Regions from separate parts of the uncultured Pseudomonas sp. genome, predicted to be linked through region 2. Evidence: predicted binding sites of a transcription regulator. Region 2 holds the regulator's gene; each other region holds the start of a gene.
What was found. The regulator FliA, encoded in region 2, starts transcription of late flagellar genes. The targets are predictions, from matches to a motif close to CTAAAGTTTNNNNNNNNNNNGCCGNTAA.

Region 1: flgM (flagellar biosynthesis anti-sigma factor FlgM) is a predicted target of FliA. The motif match lies at 4,420-4,447, and genes of this name have one in related genera.
Region 3: Q0V31_RS05055 (methyl-accepting chemotaxis protein) is a predicted target of FliA. The motif match lies at 3,614-3,641, and genes of this name have one in related genera.

What each region holds. Positions count from the first base shown of each region.
Region 1 covers NZ_OX044366.1:2,387,180-2,392,977, reverse strand. Annotated here, with positions in the region: gene Q0V31_RS11150 (transglycosylase domain-containing protein) at 1-1,615, shown strand, start outside; gene cheR (protein-glutamate O-methyltransferase CheR) at 1,694-2,521, opposite strand; gene Q0V31_RS11140 (chemotaxis protein CheV) at 2,566-3,498, opposite strand; gene flgA (flagellar basal body P-ring formation chaperone FlgA) at 3,571-4,329, shown strand; gene flgM (flagellar biosynthesis anti-sigma factor FlgM) at 4,485-4,826, shown strand; gene Q0V31_RS11125 (flagella synthesis protein FlgN) at 4,911-5,378, shown strand; gene Q0V31_RS11120 (flagellar brake protein) at 5,459-5,798, shown strand, end outside.
Region 2 covers NZ_OX044366.1:4,141,873-4,147,670, reverse strand. Annotated here, with positions in the region: gene flhA (flagellar biosynthesis protein FlhA) at 1-1,099, shown strand, start outside; gene flhF (flagellar biosynthesis protein FlhF) at 1,115-2,413, shown strand; gene fleN (flagellar synthesis regulator FleN) at 2,491-3,321, shown strand; gene fliA (RNA polymerase sigma factor FliA) at 3,318-4,064, shown strand; gene Q0V31_RS19290 (chemotaxis response regulator CheY) at 4,158-4,532, shown strand; gene Q0V31_RS19285 (protein phosphatase CheZ) at 4,551-5,339, shown strand; gene Q0V31_RS19280 (chemotaxis protein CheA) at 5,351-5,798, shown strand, end outside.
Region 3 covers NZ_OX044366.1:1,033,302-1,039,099, reverse strand. Annotated here, with positions in the region: gene Q0V31_RS05065 (penicillin acylase family protein) at 1-811, opposite strand, end outside; gene Q0V31_RS05060 (AraC family transcriptional regulator) at 920-1,960, shown strand; gene Q0V31_RS05055 (methyl-accepting chemotaxis protein) at 1,950-3,449, opposite strand; gene Q0V31_RS05050 (DUF6436 domain-containing protein) at 3,683-4,255, opposite strand; gene Q0V31_RS05045 (alpha/beta hydrolase) at 4,378-5,310, shown strand; gene Q0V31_RS05040 (hypothetical protein) at 5,307-5,798, opposite strand, start outside.

The DNA of each region.
Region 1 (5,798 bases), 1.8 Mb from region 2:
CGACAATACCGATCAACCATTCGACATCAACGAAGGCAGCAAGCTCGAGTTGGGCTCTACCGCCAAACTCAGGGTGCTGGCCACCTACCTGGAAATCATCGCCGAACTGCACCAGCGCCATGCGGGACAAAGCGCCAGTGAGCTGCGTGCAGTCAACGCCGAGGACAACCTGACCCGCTGGGCCATCAGCTACCTGCAAAGCACCACCAACACCAGCCTGCCAGCCATGCTCGATGCGGCGTTAGAACGTAAATACTCGGCCAGCCCAGGCGAGCGCTTCTTCACCGGCGGCGGTATTCACACCTTTAGCAACTTCCGCCGCGAGGATAACCAGCGCATCGCCAGCCTGCGCGAAGCCCTGCGCGAGTCGCTCAACCTGCCGTTTATCCGCCTGATGCGTGATCTGGTGCGCTACACCACCTACCAGGGGGCGAATAACAGCGCCGAACTGCTCAAAGACGACAAGGATCCACGCCGCCAAGCCTATCTGCATGACTTCGCCGACCGTGAGGGCAAAACCTTTCTGCTGCGCTTCTGGCGTAAGTATCAGGGGCAGCCCGAGCAACTGCGCCTGGAGACCTTCCTCAGCGGCCTGCGGCACACCTCGGTAAGGCTCGCGGCCGTGCATCGCTACCTCACGCCGCAAGCCGACGAGGCCACCTTCGCCGCTTTCCTAAGCAGCAACCTGCCCCAGGAAAAGCTCAGTGAGAAGCGCATCAGCGAGCTGTACAAGCGTTACGGCCCGGGGGCTTATAGCCTGCCAGACCAGGGCTATATCGCCCGCGTTCACCCGCTTGAATTATGGCTACTGGGCTACCTGATCGAGCAACCGCAGGCCAGCTTCAACGATGCCGTGGCGGCCAGTCGCGAGCAGCGCCAGGAGGTCTATGGCTGGCTGTTCCGCAGCCGGCACAAAAGCGCCCGCGACAGCCGCATCCGCATCATGCTGGAGGTCGAAGCCTTCCTCGACATTCATCGGCGCTGGCAAAACCTCGGCTACCCCTTTGCCCACTTGGTGCCATCACTGGCTACCGCCATCGGCAGCTCCGGCGACCGTCCAGCGGCGCTGGCCGAACTGGTCGGAATTATCCAGAACGACGGTATTCGCCAGTCCACCGCGCGCATCGACAGCCTGCATTTCGCCGCCGACACGCCTTTCGACACGTTAGTGACGCGCGACCACACCAACGGCAAGCGGGTCATGGCCTCGGAAGTCGCCGCGGCATTGCGCAGCGCGCTCGCCGATGTGGTCGAAGCCGGCACTGCACGCCGCCTGCTCGGCAGCTTTACCCAGACCGATGGCCTGCCCCTCAAGGTCGGTGGCAAAACGGGAACCGGCGATAACCGTATCGAAACCGTCGCTTCAGGCGGGCGCGTACTCAGCTCGCGGGCGATCAACCGTACGGCTACCTTTGTGTTCTATCTGGGCCCACGCCACTACGGCACCCTCACCGCTTTTGTCCCTGGCCGCGCGGCGGAAAACTTTCGTTTCACCTCCGCTCTGCCGGTGCAGGTTCTCAAAGGCATGGCGCCGATACTGCTGCCTTACCTTGAGCCGAGCACCTACAGTCAATGCCTGCCGCGCATACCCGCAGCCAAGGCCAGCAGCCTGTAAAAACACCACGATGGACAACACTCGCGCCAAAAAAACGGGAGGCCACTGGCCTCCCGTTTTTCCGAACCCTGCTGGCGACTATTTCGCCTGGTAAATGATTCCAGGACTGCACTGCACCATTTGATAGTGGCTAGGCAGGCCATTAAGGGCTTCAGAAGCCCCGAGAAACAGGTAACCACCTGGCTTCAACATGGCATGAATGCGGGTGAGAATGTCCTTCTTTACCTCGGCCGAAAAGTAGATCAGTACGTTACGGCAGAACACCACATCGAACTTGCCCAGGCTGGCGTAACTGTCCAGCAGGTTCAGCGCGCGAAACTCAACACGACTGCGAATGGCCGGTTTGACCACCCAGCGGCCCGGCCCTTTAGGCTCGAAATACCGCTGCAACCGCTCCTGGGAAAGGCCACGGCCCATCGCCAGGCTGTCGTACTCGCCAGATTTACAGTTGACCAACATCGTCGGCGAAAGGTCGGTGGCAACGATCTGCACCCCACCCTTGAGCTGACCGATATTGCTCTTCTCGAACTCATCGATGGTCATCGACAGCGAGTAGGGTTCCTGACCGGAAGAGCAGGCCGCCGACCAGATGCGCAGGCGCTGACCAGGGCTGGCCTTGATCATCTCCGGGAGCACGCGCTTCTTCAGCACTTCGAAAGGATAGGTATCGCGAAACCATAGGGTTTCGTTAGTGGTCATGGCATCAACCACCTGCTCACGCAAACCGCTGCGCGGCTGGGTTTGCATGCGCTGCACCAGCTCCCCCAGGGTCTTGATGCTGTTCTGTTCCATCAGCTTGTTGAGCCGGCTGGAAACCAGATACTGTTTATTCGTGCCCAGCAGAATGCCGCAGGCTTTTTCCAGGAACGTCCGGAACTGCTCGAAATCCAAATTACCTGTAGACACTCGCGAGGCCTCGACAAACATATGTTTAACGGAGGGCCAGGCCCTCAGTCCCCTGCCGCAATATTGATGCGGTCAGCTACCCGTGCTGCCAGGTCATCCGGGCGAAACTTAGCGAGAAAATCATCCGCGCCGACCTTCTTCACCATGGCCTGATTGAACACGCCAGACAGTGAAGTATGCAGGATGATGTGCAGCTTTTGCATGCGCGGATCGGCACGGATTTCCGCAGTTAGCGTATAGCCATCCATTTCCGGCATTTCGATGTCGGAAATCAGCATGAGAAATTCCTCCTCAGGCTTGCGGCCTTCTTCAACCATGGCCTTCAGGTATTCCAACGCCTGGCGGCCGTCATTCAGCGCCACCACCTCGACGCCGACGGTTTCCAGGCAACGGGTAACCTGCTTGCGCGCCACCGATGAGTCGTCGCAGGTCAGCACGCGCTTGGTCACCGCACGCGCCTGCGTCTGGGCATCCAAGACACCTTCAGAGATGACCTCTGATGTCGGTGCTACTTCAGCCAGAACCTTCTCGACATCAATGATTTCAACCATCTTGCCGTCCAGCTGGGTAACCGCCGTCAGGTAGTGATCACGCCCGGTGCCTTTGGGTGGTGGATGAATCGACTCCCAGTTCATGTTGACGATGCGCTCAACCGAGTGCACCAGAAAGCCCTGAACCTTGGTGTTGTATTCAGTGATGATGACAAAACTGTTGTGGATGTTGGCCAGCGGCGCACTGCCGGTGGCCATGGCCAAATCAAGAATCGGGATAGTACCGCCACGGATACTGGCCACACCGCGAACGATCGGGCTGGATCTCGGCATGATGGTGAGCTTCGGGCACTGCAACACCTCTTTCACCTTGAATACGTTGATCCCATACAACTGATTGCCATTCAAACGGAACAACAGCAATTCCAAACGATTCTGCCCAACCAACTGAGTTCGCTGGTTAACCGAATCCATCACACCGGCCATACCCAAACTCCTCTTTGAGTAACAAATTGCTGTCAGCGTAGCAGGCGGCACGCGCCTTGCTAACCAACCCATATGAACATTGAAACGACAACTAACCGACGCCCATTGCCACTGCGCCGCTACTGGCTGGCAGTTGTACCCGCTTTACTGGCGCTCTGCCATAGCACCCTGGCAACGGCAGACGCCACGCGGCCTGAACAGCTTATCGGCGCCGGCGAAGTGTTTCTTGAGCAAGCGGTGAGCGATTATTTAAAACGCAGCAATATCGCTGGCCGCCATGAGATTGAAATCAATCGGCTTGACCCACGCCTGCGCCTACCGCTGTGCGGACAGCCATTGACCACCACCCTGGAAAGCCCCGCCGAACCAATTGGCCGCGTGACGCTGCGCGTACGCTGTGATGGCGATGCGCCATGGACGGTGTTCGTCCCCGGCCAAGTTCGCCTATACCGCGAGGTGGTGATCGTGAGTCGCCCGCTCAAACGCAACAACCTGGTGACGGACATGGATATCGTGCTGGCCGAACGGGATGTCGGGTTGCTGAATCAGGGTTACCTCACAGCGCTTCAGCAGGCTATCGGCAAAAAATTGACACGCCCTCTGCTGCCGGACCAGGTGCTGGCCCCCAGCCATGTGCAAATAGCCGAAGCCATACGCAAGGGCGAGCAGGTGGTTATCAGCGCCCGCAGCGGCGGAATCAGCGTGCGCATGCCCGGCGAAGCCTTGTCAGATGGCACGGTTGGCCGGCAGATCAGCGTGCGCAACCAACGCTCCAATCGCGTGATCAGAGCCCGCGTAGTAGGCCCTGGACAAGTTGAAGTGGCGATGTAGGCACGTGTGTTGTTTTGGCTTTGTGCACTCAGTGAGCTGACGATTACCCGCACTGTGTTTAGACTGTTACCTGACGCACAGTTTTTTGCCCTAAAGTTTTTCTAGGCCATGCCGACAACCAGGCAAGCGTCCAATACTGTTCGAGGTTTTGCATCATGGTCATTGATATCAACCGGCTCAACAATGCCGCAACGCCAGCCAACTCGGGGCGAGCAGGCAGCGCACAGGCAAATGGTCAGAGCGATGCCATCGGCCACAAACAGCCTGGCAACGTTCCCAGCGCCGAACAAGCTAAACAAGCCGACAAGAGCGGCGAATCGGTACAACTGAGCCGCGAGGCCCAACAACTGCAGAAAGCCAGCGAAAAGCTGCGCGATCAGCCGGCGGTCAATAAAGAACGCGTCGCCCAACTGAAGCAGGCAATTGCAGACGGCAGCTACCAAGTCGATAGCCAGCGCGTCGCCAGCAAACTGCTTAATTTCGAATCCCAGCGCTAGCCTCCGGGCTGCGTCGGGGTATTGGTCGCCCAATAGACACTTCATGCCACGCCCTGAAGCATCTATTACCCTGAAGAGCCCGCTATGCAAGACACCAGCCTGCTTCAACTGTTCACCAGCGATATCGGCACCGCCGAGCAATTGCTTGAATTGATCGACAGCGAATTCCAAGCCCTCAGTGATCGCGACCTCCCGCGCCTGCAGAGCATCCTGACTGACAAGCTGCCGTTGCTGACCCTGCTCGACCAGCACGGCAAGGAACGCAGCCAGCTGCTCGCCAGCCTCAACCTCAGCGCTGACCGCACAGGCCTGCAGGCACTTGCAGCCCAATCCAGCCAAGGCGAACTGTTACTTGAGCGCGGCGATCAACTCAGCGCCCTACTCGAGCGCTGCCAGACGGCTAACCTGCGTAACGGCAGACTGATTCGTTCCAGCCAGGCCTCGGCCAACAGCATGCTCGGCATTCTTCGCGGCAACGAAACCCCCAACCTCTATGACAGTCGCGGCAGTGCCGCTAGAATCGCTCAGCAGCGCCCGCTCAGCCAGGCCTGACACTTAAAAAGGCACACCGAGCACACTGCCATATAGCCAGTATGCTCGTGCCATCGCATTTGCCCGGAGAGTTACGGACCGTGTCCAGCCCCTTTAGCCAGGAAGATGGCCCGCAACCACCTAAGGTGCTCAAGGCACCGGTTGAAATAGTTGCCAATCTACGCCAACTGCAACAAGCCAATGACCCGCTGACCATCACCTTCCACGAACGCAATCAACGCTTCCAGAGCTATGTGGTCGAGGTTGATCGCGATAAAAACCTGTTGATTCTCGATGAGTTGATACCCAGCGACGGTGAACGCTATCTAGTCAATGGTGAAGCGTTCAACGTCGAAGCGTTCCACGATGGTGTCCGCGTGGCCTGGCAATGCGAACAGAACGTACGCATTACTGAGCATCAAGGTGCGCGCTGCTATTTCA
Region 2 (5,798 bases):
GCAGCGCCAACAGGAGCTGCTGCCAGCGCAGAAGGCTCAAGAGGTCAAGGAACTGGGTTGGGACGATGTCACCCCGGTGGACATGGTTGGCCTGGAGGTGGGCTATCGCCTGATTCCCCTGGTTGACCGTAACCAGGGCGGGCAGTTGCTGGCGCGGATCAAGGGCGTACGCAAAAAGCTTTCCCAGGAAATGGGCTTTCTCATGCCCTCGGTGCATATCCGCGACAACCTCGATCTGCAGCCCTCGGCCTACCGCTTGACCCTGATGGGCGTCAGCGTGGCCGAGGCCGAGGTCTATCCGGATCGCGAGCTGGCGATTAACCCAGGCCAGGTATTTGGTCCACTCAACGGGATTGCGGGTAAGGACCCGGCATTTGGCCTGGAGGCCGTGTGGATCGACCCGAATCAGCGTGACCAGGCGCAATCGCTTGGTTACACCGTGGTTGATGCCAGTACCGTGGTCGCCACCCACCTTAATCAGGTCCTGCATAAGCATGCCCATGAGCTGCTTGGTCATGAAGAGGTGCAGCAATTGATGCAGCTGCTGGCCAAGAGCTCGCCCAAGCTGGCCGAGGAGTTGGTGCCGGGGATGATTTCCCTGTCGACCTTGCTCAAGGTGCTGCAAAGCTTGCTGCAGGAACAGGTGCCGGTGCGCGATATCCGCACCATTGCCGAGGCCATCGCCAATGTCTCGGTGAAGAGTCAAGATCCCGCCGTGATGGTGTCTGCAGTGCGCGTCGCGTTGGCCCGCGCCATTGTGCAAAGCATTGTGGGACTAGAGCCGGAGCTGCCTGTGATCACCCTTGAGCCAAGGTTGGAACAGATATTGCTAAATAGTATTCAGAAGGCTGGTCAAGGCTCCGAGGATGGGATTCTCCTGGAGCCGGGCATGGCCGAGAAGCTGCAGCGATCCCTAGTGGAGGCGGCGCAGCGTCAGGAGATGCTCGGCAAGCCAGTGATCCTGCTGGTGGCCGGTCCGGTCCGGGCGATGCTCTCGCGATTCGCGCGGCTGGCGGTTCCGAGTATCCATGTACTGGCATACCAGGAAATTCCGGATAACAAGCAGGTCACCATCGTTGCGACGGTGGGGCAGAACTAACCGAGGTTACAGGCCATGCAGGTCAAACGCTTTTTCGCCGCCGATATGCGCACTGCCATGAAGTTGGTTCGTGATGAGCTGGGTGCCGATGCCTCGATTATTGGCAATCGCCGGGTTGCCGGCGGTGTCGAGCTGACTGCCGCGCTGGATTATCAAGTGCCTGCTGCCCCCGCTCGCCAGCCGAATCCTGCACTGGAAGCCGAATTGCGCAAGACCCAGGCGAAAATCGCCACCGCCCAGGCCGAGCTGACCACGCGTACTGAGGTTGATGCCAGTAAGGATCGCCAGTTGTTTGGCGCGGCGGCCAGCGCGCCAGGCGATAGCTTGGCTGACGCTCTGCTGCCAGCGCGCTCATCGTCCGCCGCCGCCGATCAGGGGGCTCTGGACGCGATGCGCTTTGAGCTGCATGGCCTGCGTGAACTGATTGAAATGCAGCTGGGCTCGATTGCCTGGGGCCAGCTGCAGAACCGCCAGCCGCAGCAAGCCAATCTGTGGCGTCGTCTGCAACGCATGGGCCTCTCTGCCGATCTGTCGAAAGCGCTGCTTGAGCGCGTCGCGAATATTGCCGAGCCGCGTCAGGCCTGGCGCATGCTATTGGCGCATCTGGCTCATGCGATCAAGACCCCGCAGCAAGAACCCATGGAAGACGGCGGGGTGATTGCCCTAGTGGGCCCCGCCGGCATGGGCAAGACCACCACCCTAGCCAAGTTGGCCGCTCGCTACGTGCTGAAGTACGGCGCACAGCATATCGCCCTGGTCAGCCTCGACAGCTACCGCATCGGCGCGCAGGAGCAGATCAAAACCTTGGGTCGTATTCTTAACGTGCCGGTCACCCTGGTCGACCCTGGCCAGTCGTTGACTCAGGCCCTGGCGCCGCTGGCGCGCAAACGTGTGGTGTTGATCGATACCGCCGGCCTGCCAGCCAATGATCCGGCGCTGCGCATGCAACTGGAAGCTTTGGCCAGCCGTGGCGTCAACGCAAAAAACTATCTGGTGATGGCCGCAACCAGCCAAGGTCAAGTGCTCAAAGCCGCCTACCATAGTTACAAGCGTTGCGGTCTGGCCGGCTGTATTGTCACCAAGGCCGATGAAGCCACCAGCTTGGGTGAGGTTTTAGGACTGGCTATTAGCCAACGTCTACCGGTAGCCTATCTAACTGATGGGCCACGCATTCCCGATGATTTGCAGATTCCGCGCAGTCATCAGTTGGTCAGCCGGGCCGTTGGGCTGCAGGCGACCCAAGAACCGAGTGAGGATACGATGGCGGAGATGTTTTCCGGCCTTTACCAGCAGCCCGCACGGCACGTTAGTTAAGCGAAATGTAGTTGGAATTGAGCGCTGCTTAGCCGACCAAGTGGCTCCAGTCGAAGTTAGACAAGGTGTTAGAAATTATGGGTATGCATCCCGTACAGGTGATTGCGGTGACCGGCGGCAAAGGTGGCGTCGGCAAGACCAACGTCTCGGTAAACCTTGCATTGGCCTTGGCCGAGCTGGGACGCCGGGTCATGTTGATGGACGCCGACCTGGGATTGGCCAACGTCGACGTGTTGTTGGGGCTTAGTGCCAAACGCACTCTGGAAGACGTTATCAGTGGCGAATGCGAGCTGCGCGATGTGCTGCTGCAGGGCCCTGGCGGTATTCGCATCGTACCCGCCGCATCAGGCATTCAGAGCATGGTGCAGCTGTCGCCCATGCAACATGCCGGGTTGATCCAGGCATTCAGTGATATCAGCGATAACCTCGATGTGCTGATTGTCGACACCGCCGCAGGTATTGGTGATGGCGTGGTCAGCTTCGTCCGTGCCGCGCAGGAAGTACTGGTGGTGGTGTGCGACGAGCCGACCTCGATCACCGATGCTTATGCGTTGATCAAATTGCTCAACCGCGATCACGGCATGAATCGTTTTCGGGTCTTGGCCAACATGGCCCATACCCCGCAGGAGGGTCGTAACCTCTTTGCTAAGTTGACCAAAGTCACTGATCGTTTTCTCGACGTTGCCCTGCAGTATGTCGGTGCCGTGCCGTACGACGAATCAGTGCGCAAGGCCGTGCAGAAGCAACGCGCGGTCTACGAAGCCTTCCCTCGTTCGAAGTGCGCACTGGCGTTCAAGGCGATAGCCCAGAAAGTCGACGCCTGGCCGTTACCGGCCAACCCGCGTGGCCATTTGGAGTTTTTCGTTGAGCGTCTGGTGCAGCAACCGATTGCAGACCCGGCCATATGACAGCAGCCTCTGGACTTCGTATGTATAGCAAAGCGCAGGCGCAGGATTCCCAGCACCAGCTGATCGAGCGCTATGCGCCTCTGGTCAAACGCATTGCCTATCACCTGTTGGCGCGCTTACCGGCCAGTGTGCAGGTTGACGATTTGATTCAGGCCGGAATGATCGGCTTGCTCGAAGCGTCAAAAAAATACGATTCCAGTAAAGGTGCCAGCTTCGAGACATTCGTCGGTATCCGCATTCGCGGTTCCATGCTCGATGAGGTGCGCAAAGGCGACTGGGCACCGCGTTCGGTGCATCGCAATAGCCGCATGGTCAGTGATGCAATTCGAAAAGTTGAGGCCAGAACCGGCCGAGACGCTAAAGATCAAGAGGTTGCGGCCGAACTCCAATTGAGTCTCGAAGATTACTACGGCATTCTTGGCGACACTTTAGGCAGCCGCCTGTTTAGCTTCGACGACCTGTTACAGGACGGCGAGCATGGCGAGCTGGGTGAAGACGCTGGCAGCCACCACCTCGAACCTTCTCGTGATCTGGAAGATGAACGCTTTCAGGCGGCCTTGGCGGATGCCATCGGCAACCTGCCGGAGCGCGAGCGCTTGGTGTTAGCACTGTATTACGATGAAGAATTGAACCTTAAAGAGATCGGCGCAGTGTTGGGGGTGAGCGAATCACGCGTAAGCCAACTGCACAGTCAGTGTGCCGCTCGTCTGCGCGCCCGCCTGGGTGAGTGGCGCGCACGCTGAGTTGCTTCGCTAACGCTGCTGGTTTCACGATTAAAGGCGCATGCAGGTTGCTGGGTGCGCTGGGACTGTACGGAGGTCGACTTGGACAAGAACATGAAAATCCTCATCGTTGATGACTTTTCAACGATGCGACGGATCATCAAGAACCTCCTGCGTGACTTGGGGTTCACCAACACCGCAGAGGCCGATGATGGCACTACGGCGTTGCCAATGCTGCAAAGCGGTAGCTTCGACTTTCTGGTGACGGACTGGAACATGCCAGGCATGACCGGTATCGATTTGCTGCGCGCCGTGCGTGCAGATGAGCGCCTGAAAAGCCTACCGGTACTGATGGTTACTGCTGAAGCCAAGCGCGATCAGATCATCGAAGCCGCTCAGGCTGGGGTTAACGGTTATGTGGTCAAACCGTTCACGGCCCAGGTACTGAAAGAAAAGATTGAGAAGATATTCGAGCGGGTCAACGGCTGATGTCTGCCATGAGGTTCTATGGAACGTAAAGATTCCGTTCAGGGTGAGCTTGAGACGTCCCTGAAGCACAACGCTCGCCAACTGGTTGACAGCCTCGAGCAAGGCAACTTTGGTGAAGCGGTGCAGCTCATACATGAGCTGAACAAGGCGCGAGACCGTGGTCTGTATCACGAGGTTGGCAAGCTAACCCGTGAGCTGCATAACGCCATCGTCAACTTTCAGCTTGACCCCCGTGTGCCGCATGCCACTGAAGTGTCGCAAATCACCGATGCCACCGAACGTCTGAATTATGTGGTGACGATGACCGAGAAAGCGGCCAATCGCACCATGGATTTGGTCGAGTTGAGCGCACCGCTGGTGAATGGCCTCAGTGATGAGGCGCACAGCCTGAGTGCCGACTGGGGGCGCTTTATGCGCCGCGAGATGAGCGCCGATGGTTTTCGTGAGTTGGCCAAGCGCGTTGAGTTGTTTCTGGCCAGCAGTGAGCGCGACGGGGCGAAAATCTCCGGGCACCTCAACGACATTCTCTTGGCTCAGGACTATCAGGACCTCACCGGACAGGTGATCAAGCGCGTGACCCAGTTGGTCACCGAGGTCGAGAGCAACCTGCTGAAATTGGTGTTGATGGCCAGCCAGGTGGATCAGTTCGCCGGCATTGAGCACAACCACGAGTTGCTTCGCGCCGAACAAGAAAAACAAAAAGAGCCTTCCCACGGTGAAGGTCCGCAGATTCATGCCGATAAGCGTGAAGACGTCGCATCCAGTCAGGATGATGTAGACGATCTGCTTTCCAGCCTAGGATTTTAGGAGCACGTCTTATGAGCTTCGGCGCCGATGAAGAAATCCTCCAGGACTTCCTGGTAGAGGCCGGCGAGATTCTTGATTTATTGTCCGAACAGCTTGTAGAGCTGGAAAGTCGTCCGGACGATATGAATCTGCTCAACGCTATTTTTCGCGGGTTTCATACCGTCAAAGGTGGTGCCGGTTTTCTCCAGCTCAATGAGCTGGTGGAATGTTGCCATATTGCAGAAAACGTCTTCGACATCCTGCGTAAGGGTGAGCGGCGCGTCGACTCCGCATTGATGGATGTGGTGCTGGAAGCACTGGATGCCGTCAACAGTATGTTTACCGAGGTGCGTGAGCGTACCGATCTAACCCCGGCCACCCCTGCGTTGCTGGCCGCCTTGGCGCGCCTGGCCGAGCCAGCGGGGGCTGAACAGGCTGCGCCAGTTGAGGCTCCGGCGGAGCCCGTGCTGGCCTCTGGGG
Region 3 (5,798 bases), 3.1 Mb from region 2:
AGCGGATATGCGGGTCGCCGGCCAGCAGCGGTTTGCCGCTGGCGGTGCGGCTGCCGGCAACGGCCCAGGCGTTGCTGCCTTCGAATTGCGGCAGGCCGGCATCTTCCAGGGCGGCCAGGCTGAGCTTGGCGATGGCGTTGAGGTCTTGCCAGTCGCCGGCGGCGAGGTTCTGCCCAACCACGCCCTGCGGGTGCCAGTCGAGGTCGAAGACCTTGAGGTAGTCCGCGCCCAGTTGGTCGCGGATATGCGTCAGCACTGGCTCGGTGCGGAAGGCGGCGGCGAAGCTGTAGGCCATATAACCGGCGACGCTGAGGGTGTCGGCAGCGGTGAAGGGGCGCTTTTTGATGCCCAGCACGTCGAACTCAAGCGGGGCCGGATGGTTGGCCTGGTAGTGGTTGATGCCGTCCAGGTAGGCCAGCAGTGCTTTGCTCGCCGGGGTGCTCATGTCCAGTTTTGCCGCGTAACGGTCGGCATGTTCGCGGATGCCCAGGGTGCGGAACAGGCGGTCGGTGTCGAGCAGCTTGCTGCCGAGAACCTCGGCCAACTCGCCACGCGCCAAGCGGCGCAGAATTTCCATCTGAAACAACCGGTCCTGGGCGTGCACATAGCCGAGGGCGCGGTACATATCGGCTTCATTTTGCGCCTGAATATGCGGTACGCCGCGCTCGTCGTAATCCACTGTGACTGCGGCCTGCAGGGCGCTCAATTGCAGCTCGCCAGTACGTTGCGGCTGCTTGCTGTCGATGTACCAGTAAGCGCCGCCAGCAGTGGCGGCAACTATCACGGCCAGGGCAGTCAGGGTGCGTTTCATTGGGTCTTCCTTGTTAGCGGTTTGCGCGCATTGTGCGGGCTGGCTGCGGTGCAGGCATTGACCGAATACAGCAAGAGTGAAAGTCTTTGGTCAATTAACGGGAGTTGTATGGCCACCGATCCGCATAACAGCATCGCCAGCATCGCCAGCATGCTGACCCATTCTTCGACCCTGCGCCGTTTGCTCTATGAGGCGCTGGCGGCGTTGCACCTGGACCCCACCGATACCTACCGGCAGGCCTATCAGGGCGTGGTACTCGCGCCGCCGCTGCTCAACGCGCGTGAAGACCACGACAACGCGCCGCGCTTTTGGCAGGCGCTGGCGGGTATCAGCGGCGATGTGGATATCGGCCTGCACCTGGCGGAAACCATGCAGCCGCGGCCGATGGATGTGGTCGGCTATCTGCTGTTGGCCAGTCGGGATCTGGGCCAGGCGCTGGAGAGTTTTCTGCGCTTTCAGCACATCCTTTCCGGCGGCTTTGCCGCACGTCTGGAGCTGGAGGGTGAGCAGGCGCGGCTGATTTTTGACCTGAATTACCGTGGCGTCGGTTCGCTGCGTCAGCAGATGGAGTGCCTGGCCCTGCTGCTGCAGAAGATGCTCGCGAGCATCAACAACGACGGCAGTTTTCAGCTGTCCGGGGTGGAGTTCCGTCACCCTGCGCCGCGCCGCCTGAGTGAGCATCGACGTTTGTTTGGCCTGCTGCCGCGCTTTGCCCAGGCCCATGATGCGCTGATCTTTCCGCGTGCCTGGCTTGGCCGGCCGTCGCGCAGCGCTAACCCACGGTTGTTCGCGGTGCTGTGGGCGCAGGCCGAAGTGGAGCTGGCCGAGCTGCAGGAAAACCAGCTGCTCAACCGCGTGCGTTACTGGCTGGAGGTCAACCTAGGGGTGCAGTTGTGTGACCTGCCGAACTGCGCCAAAGCCCTGGGTTTCAGCGTAGGCGCATTGCAGCGGGCGCTGGCCGAACAGCAGCAGAGCTTTCGCCAATTGCACGATGAAGTGCGCCGTCTGCGCGCGCAAAGCCTGCTGGAGCAAGGCTTGGCGATCCGCGAAGTGGCCCGCGCCTGCGGCTTTGCCGAGTTGTCGCCGTTCTACCGCGCCTTCCGCCGCTGGCGGGGCGACACGCCGCAGGGTTATCGCACTAGCGGCTGACGCGAAAGCGCCGGCTCAAATTGCTCAGGCGTGCGGCTAGCTGGTTGAGTTGCTGGCCGTCGTTATTCAGCTGCTGGGCATCGCCGAGGGTTTGTTCCGCCACCTGCTGCACGCTGTGCAGATGCTGGCTGACTTCCGCACTGGTGGCGGCTTGCTCGTGGGTGGCGGCGGCAATCAGCTCGTTCATCTGGGTGATGGCGCTGATGTCATGGGCTACCGCGCCGAGCAGTTCAGCAGTGGCTTGGCTGTCCTGCACGCAACTGCGTACGCTCTCGCGGCTTGCCTGCATGGCGCTGGCCGCCTGGCGACTGCCTTGTTGCAGGCCGCTGATGATCTGCTGGATTTCCGCGGTGGACAGCGCGGTTTTCTGCGCCAGGTTGCGCACCTCGTCCGCTACCACGGCAAAGCCACGGCCATGCTCGCCCGCGCGAGCGGCTTCAATCGCCGCGTTAAGGGCGAGCAAGTTGGTTTGCTCAGCAATTGAGCGGATCACTTCCAGCACTTTGCCGATTTGCTCGGACTGGGTGGCCAGCGCTTGCACCTCGCTTTCCGTCACGTCGATTTGTGTGGCCAGCCTGCCGATTTCGCTGCGTATATGGTTGACCGAGCGGCTGCCCTCGGCGGCCTGCTGGTTGGCGGTTTGTGCGGCGGTGGCGGCACCATCGGCGTGCCCGGCCACCTCATCAATCGCCGTGCTCATCTGCAGCATGGCCGAGCTCATGTAGATGATTTCACCTTGCTGCTGATCAGCCCCGGTGCGCAGGTGGCCGGTGGCCTGCAGCAGGCTGTCACCCATCTGTTGCAGGCCTTGGGTGTCCTTGATTACTTCACCGACCAGCTCATCGAGGATGTCGAGGAAATGGTTGAAACCCTGGCTGACTTTGCCCTGCGCGGTGCTGCGGTAGCTGAGGTCGATTTGCTCATCGTTTTCCGTGAGTTTTTCGGCGGCCTGCATCAGCGCGGCACCTTCGACGGCTTCCGCGTGAGTCTGCAGGGCCAGGTAGATCAGAATCGCGCTTTCCACCACGACGTACAGCGCATGCAGAAAGATCAGCGGCCAGCTGCCATTCTTCACCACCAAGACCTCGACACCCTGCGCTTGCAGGGCGAAGAAGCTCAGGTGGTGCACGGCAATCACCACGGCGGCGACCACGATTGGCAACCAGTCGCGGTAATACACCAGAAAGGCCAGGAGCACGAAGATGCCGAAATGCATTTCTAGCATGCCGCCTGACTGGTTGATGTGCAGCGCCGACATCACCATAAAGGCTGCGCCCATCACGCAGCGCAGTAACCGTTGGCCGCTGATCAGCTGGTTGAGCACGCTGACCACCACGGCCGTACCGCCACCGACCAGCAGCGCCTGGCCCCAGGTGCCATGCCAGGCCGCGAGGCCGAGTGAGTAGACAAACATCAACCAGAGCACACCCAGCATGATGCGATCCGCTTTGCGGTAGTGCTGTTGCAGGGGGGAAAGGCGAGTAGGCATGGCGGGGGACCCGAAAGGTTGCGTTGCAGTCACGGTGAGTGTGGCAACCATCCTTGGCGAGTCGCTCATGTTGAGCGTTAAGTTGTACATGCTATTGCATTTGTATAATTCTAGTCGAGGGTTGTTGGGCCGAGATTAGCCCGTCGGAGCCCGCGGCAGGTGTTGTATCGGCATGCCGAATCTAGACATGAGGTCGCTTCTGCGTGTACTCACGCAGCACTGGCCTGCAGCCGTCAGTCGTTCTGCCAGTCGCAGAAGCAGCCCACCGCCAAGGTGTTGCTGGCGTTTACTGGGCGACCTGCGATCAGGGCATCGAGAATCGGCTCGATAAAACTGTTGCTGGAGGTGCAGGTGGCGCCTTCGCTGTAGGGGCCGAAGTAGGCCAGTTGGCCTGTGCGGTCCCAGACGGCCACCGCCGGGCTGGCCGGAATTTGCCCGCTGCCGGGCAGTGCCGCGAGCGGTTGCAGGGCGCTCAGGGTGCTCGGCAGCTGGCCCGTGCTGCCGGGCTTCTGCACGGCATAAAAGCTCACGCCTTGCGGGGCAAAACGTTCGGTCAAATCGGCCAAGTGCTGCTGGTTGCCGATATTGCACGGGCAGGCCGGATCCCAGAAATGCACCAGACGAATCGGTCCCGGGCCGGCCAGCTCGTCAGGCAGGCGCAGTTGCTCCCCGTAGAACAGCGCGGTCTGCTCGCTGAAACTGCGCAGGTAGCGCGCCTCATACCACCAGTAAGCGGCGAGCATGGCGGCGCCCCAAAGCAAAATCAGCAGGCTGGCGAGCAGGGTGTTGCGCGAGGGTCGGGTCATGGGCAGTCTTCACTTAACAGGCGCGCAGCTTGCCATGGCTGGCGTGACAGCTGAATATCCGCCCCCTGATAAAGCCGGCCCGGATGGCCTGCGAATATTCTCCTGTGATCGATGGAAGCCCCATGCCTGAGCCGTTTCAGCCGCAAAACCTGATTGCCAGTCTGCGACCCTTGGCCGCAGCCGGTGCGCTGTCGCCGGCTGAGCAGGCGTACCGACAGTTTTATGGGTTTAGCGATGCGCTGGCCGCACGCAGCCGCATGGGCTGGTTGCAGACGGGTGGTTATCAGATTGCCACGCAGCTTTGGTGGCCAGAGCAGCCGCGCGCCACCTTAGTGTTGCAGCACGGTTATTACGATCACGTTGGCTTGTACCGGCATGTGATCGAGTGGGCGCTGGGTCAGGGCTTTGCCGTGCTGGCCTGCGATCTGCCGGGGCATGGTCTGTCCAGCGGCGCACGTGCCAGCATCGGTGATTTTGCTGAGTACCAGACGGTGTTGCGTGCGCTGCTGGGCGAAGCCGCTGAGCTGGATTTACCAACGCCCTGGCACCTGTGTGGGCAGAGCACCGGCGGGGCGATCCTGATCGACTATCTGCTGACCGCTGAGCCTGTCGCGCAGGTTGGCGAAACCATTCTCCTGGCCCCGCTGGTGCGGCCACGGGCGTGGGGCTGGTCGCAACTCAGCTACCGGGTGATGCGCCACTTCGTCAGCGAGATTCCACGGCGCTTCAGCGTCAACTCCAGCGATGCGGCCTTTATCGAGTTCGTCCAGCACCACGACCCGCTGCAGCCGCGCAACCTGCCAACTGCCTGGATTGCTGCGCTGAGCCGCTGGGTGCCGCACATCGAGGCCGCGCCGCGCAGCACGCGCAGCCCGCTGATCATTCAGGGTGAGGCGGATATGACCGTGGACTGGCGGCACAACCTCAAGGTGCTGCAAGACAAGTTCGCTGCGCCGCAGATTCTGCGTTTGCCCGAGGCCGGGCATCACCTGGCCAATGAAGCGCCGGCCTTGCGCCAGCGCTATTTTGACTGGCTCAGCCAGCGCCTGGGTTAGATCCCGCGGGGTGCCGGGGCCAGGTTGGCGGTGCTCTGGCCAACCGCCAGACCGCCGCGGATAGCACTCAGCGCTGCTTGGTAGTAGGCCTTGCCGACGTCGGACTGAGCAAAGCTGACAAATTCCTCCAGCTCGGCATCACTCAACTCACGGTAAACGTGCAGCAGGGTGTTATCCAGGTCCGCACCGATCTGCTCCATCAGGCGCTGGCGCTGACCATTGAGCAAGGCTTGCGCGCTGCCGCCACCGAGCAGGCCGGGGAGCATCTGGCTGAGGCTGTCAGCGGCCACGCCGGCGAGCGCCAGGCTGACTTCGGCACCGGCTTCCTTGGCCGGCAGGGCCTGGGCCAGGTGGCGAATCAGCAAGCGACGGGTGGCACTGGCCTCAGTGCGCGGCAGGCCGTCGGCATAACGCGCCAGTTGGTCGCTGCGGGTGGCGAGCAGTTCGGCATCGACAATCTTGCGGCCCAGCGCTGACTGGAAAAACTG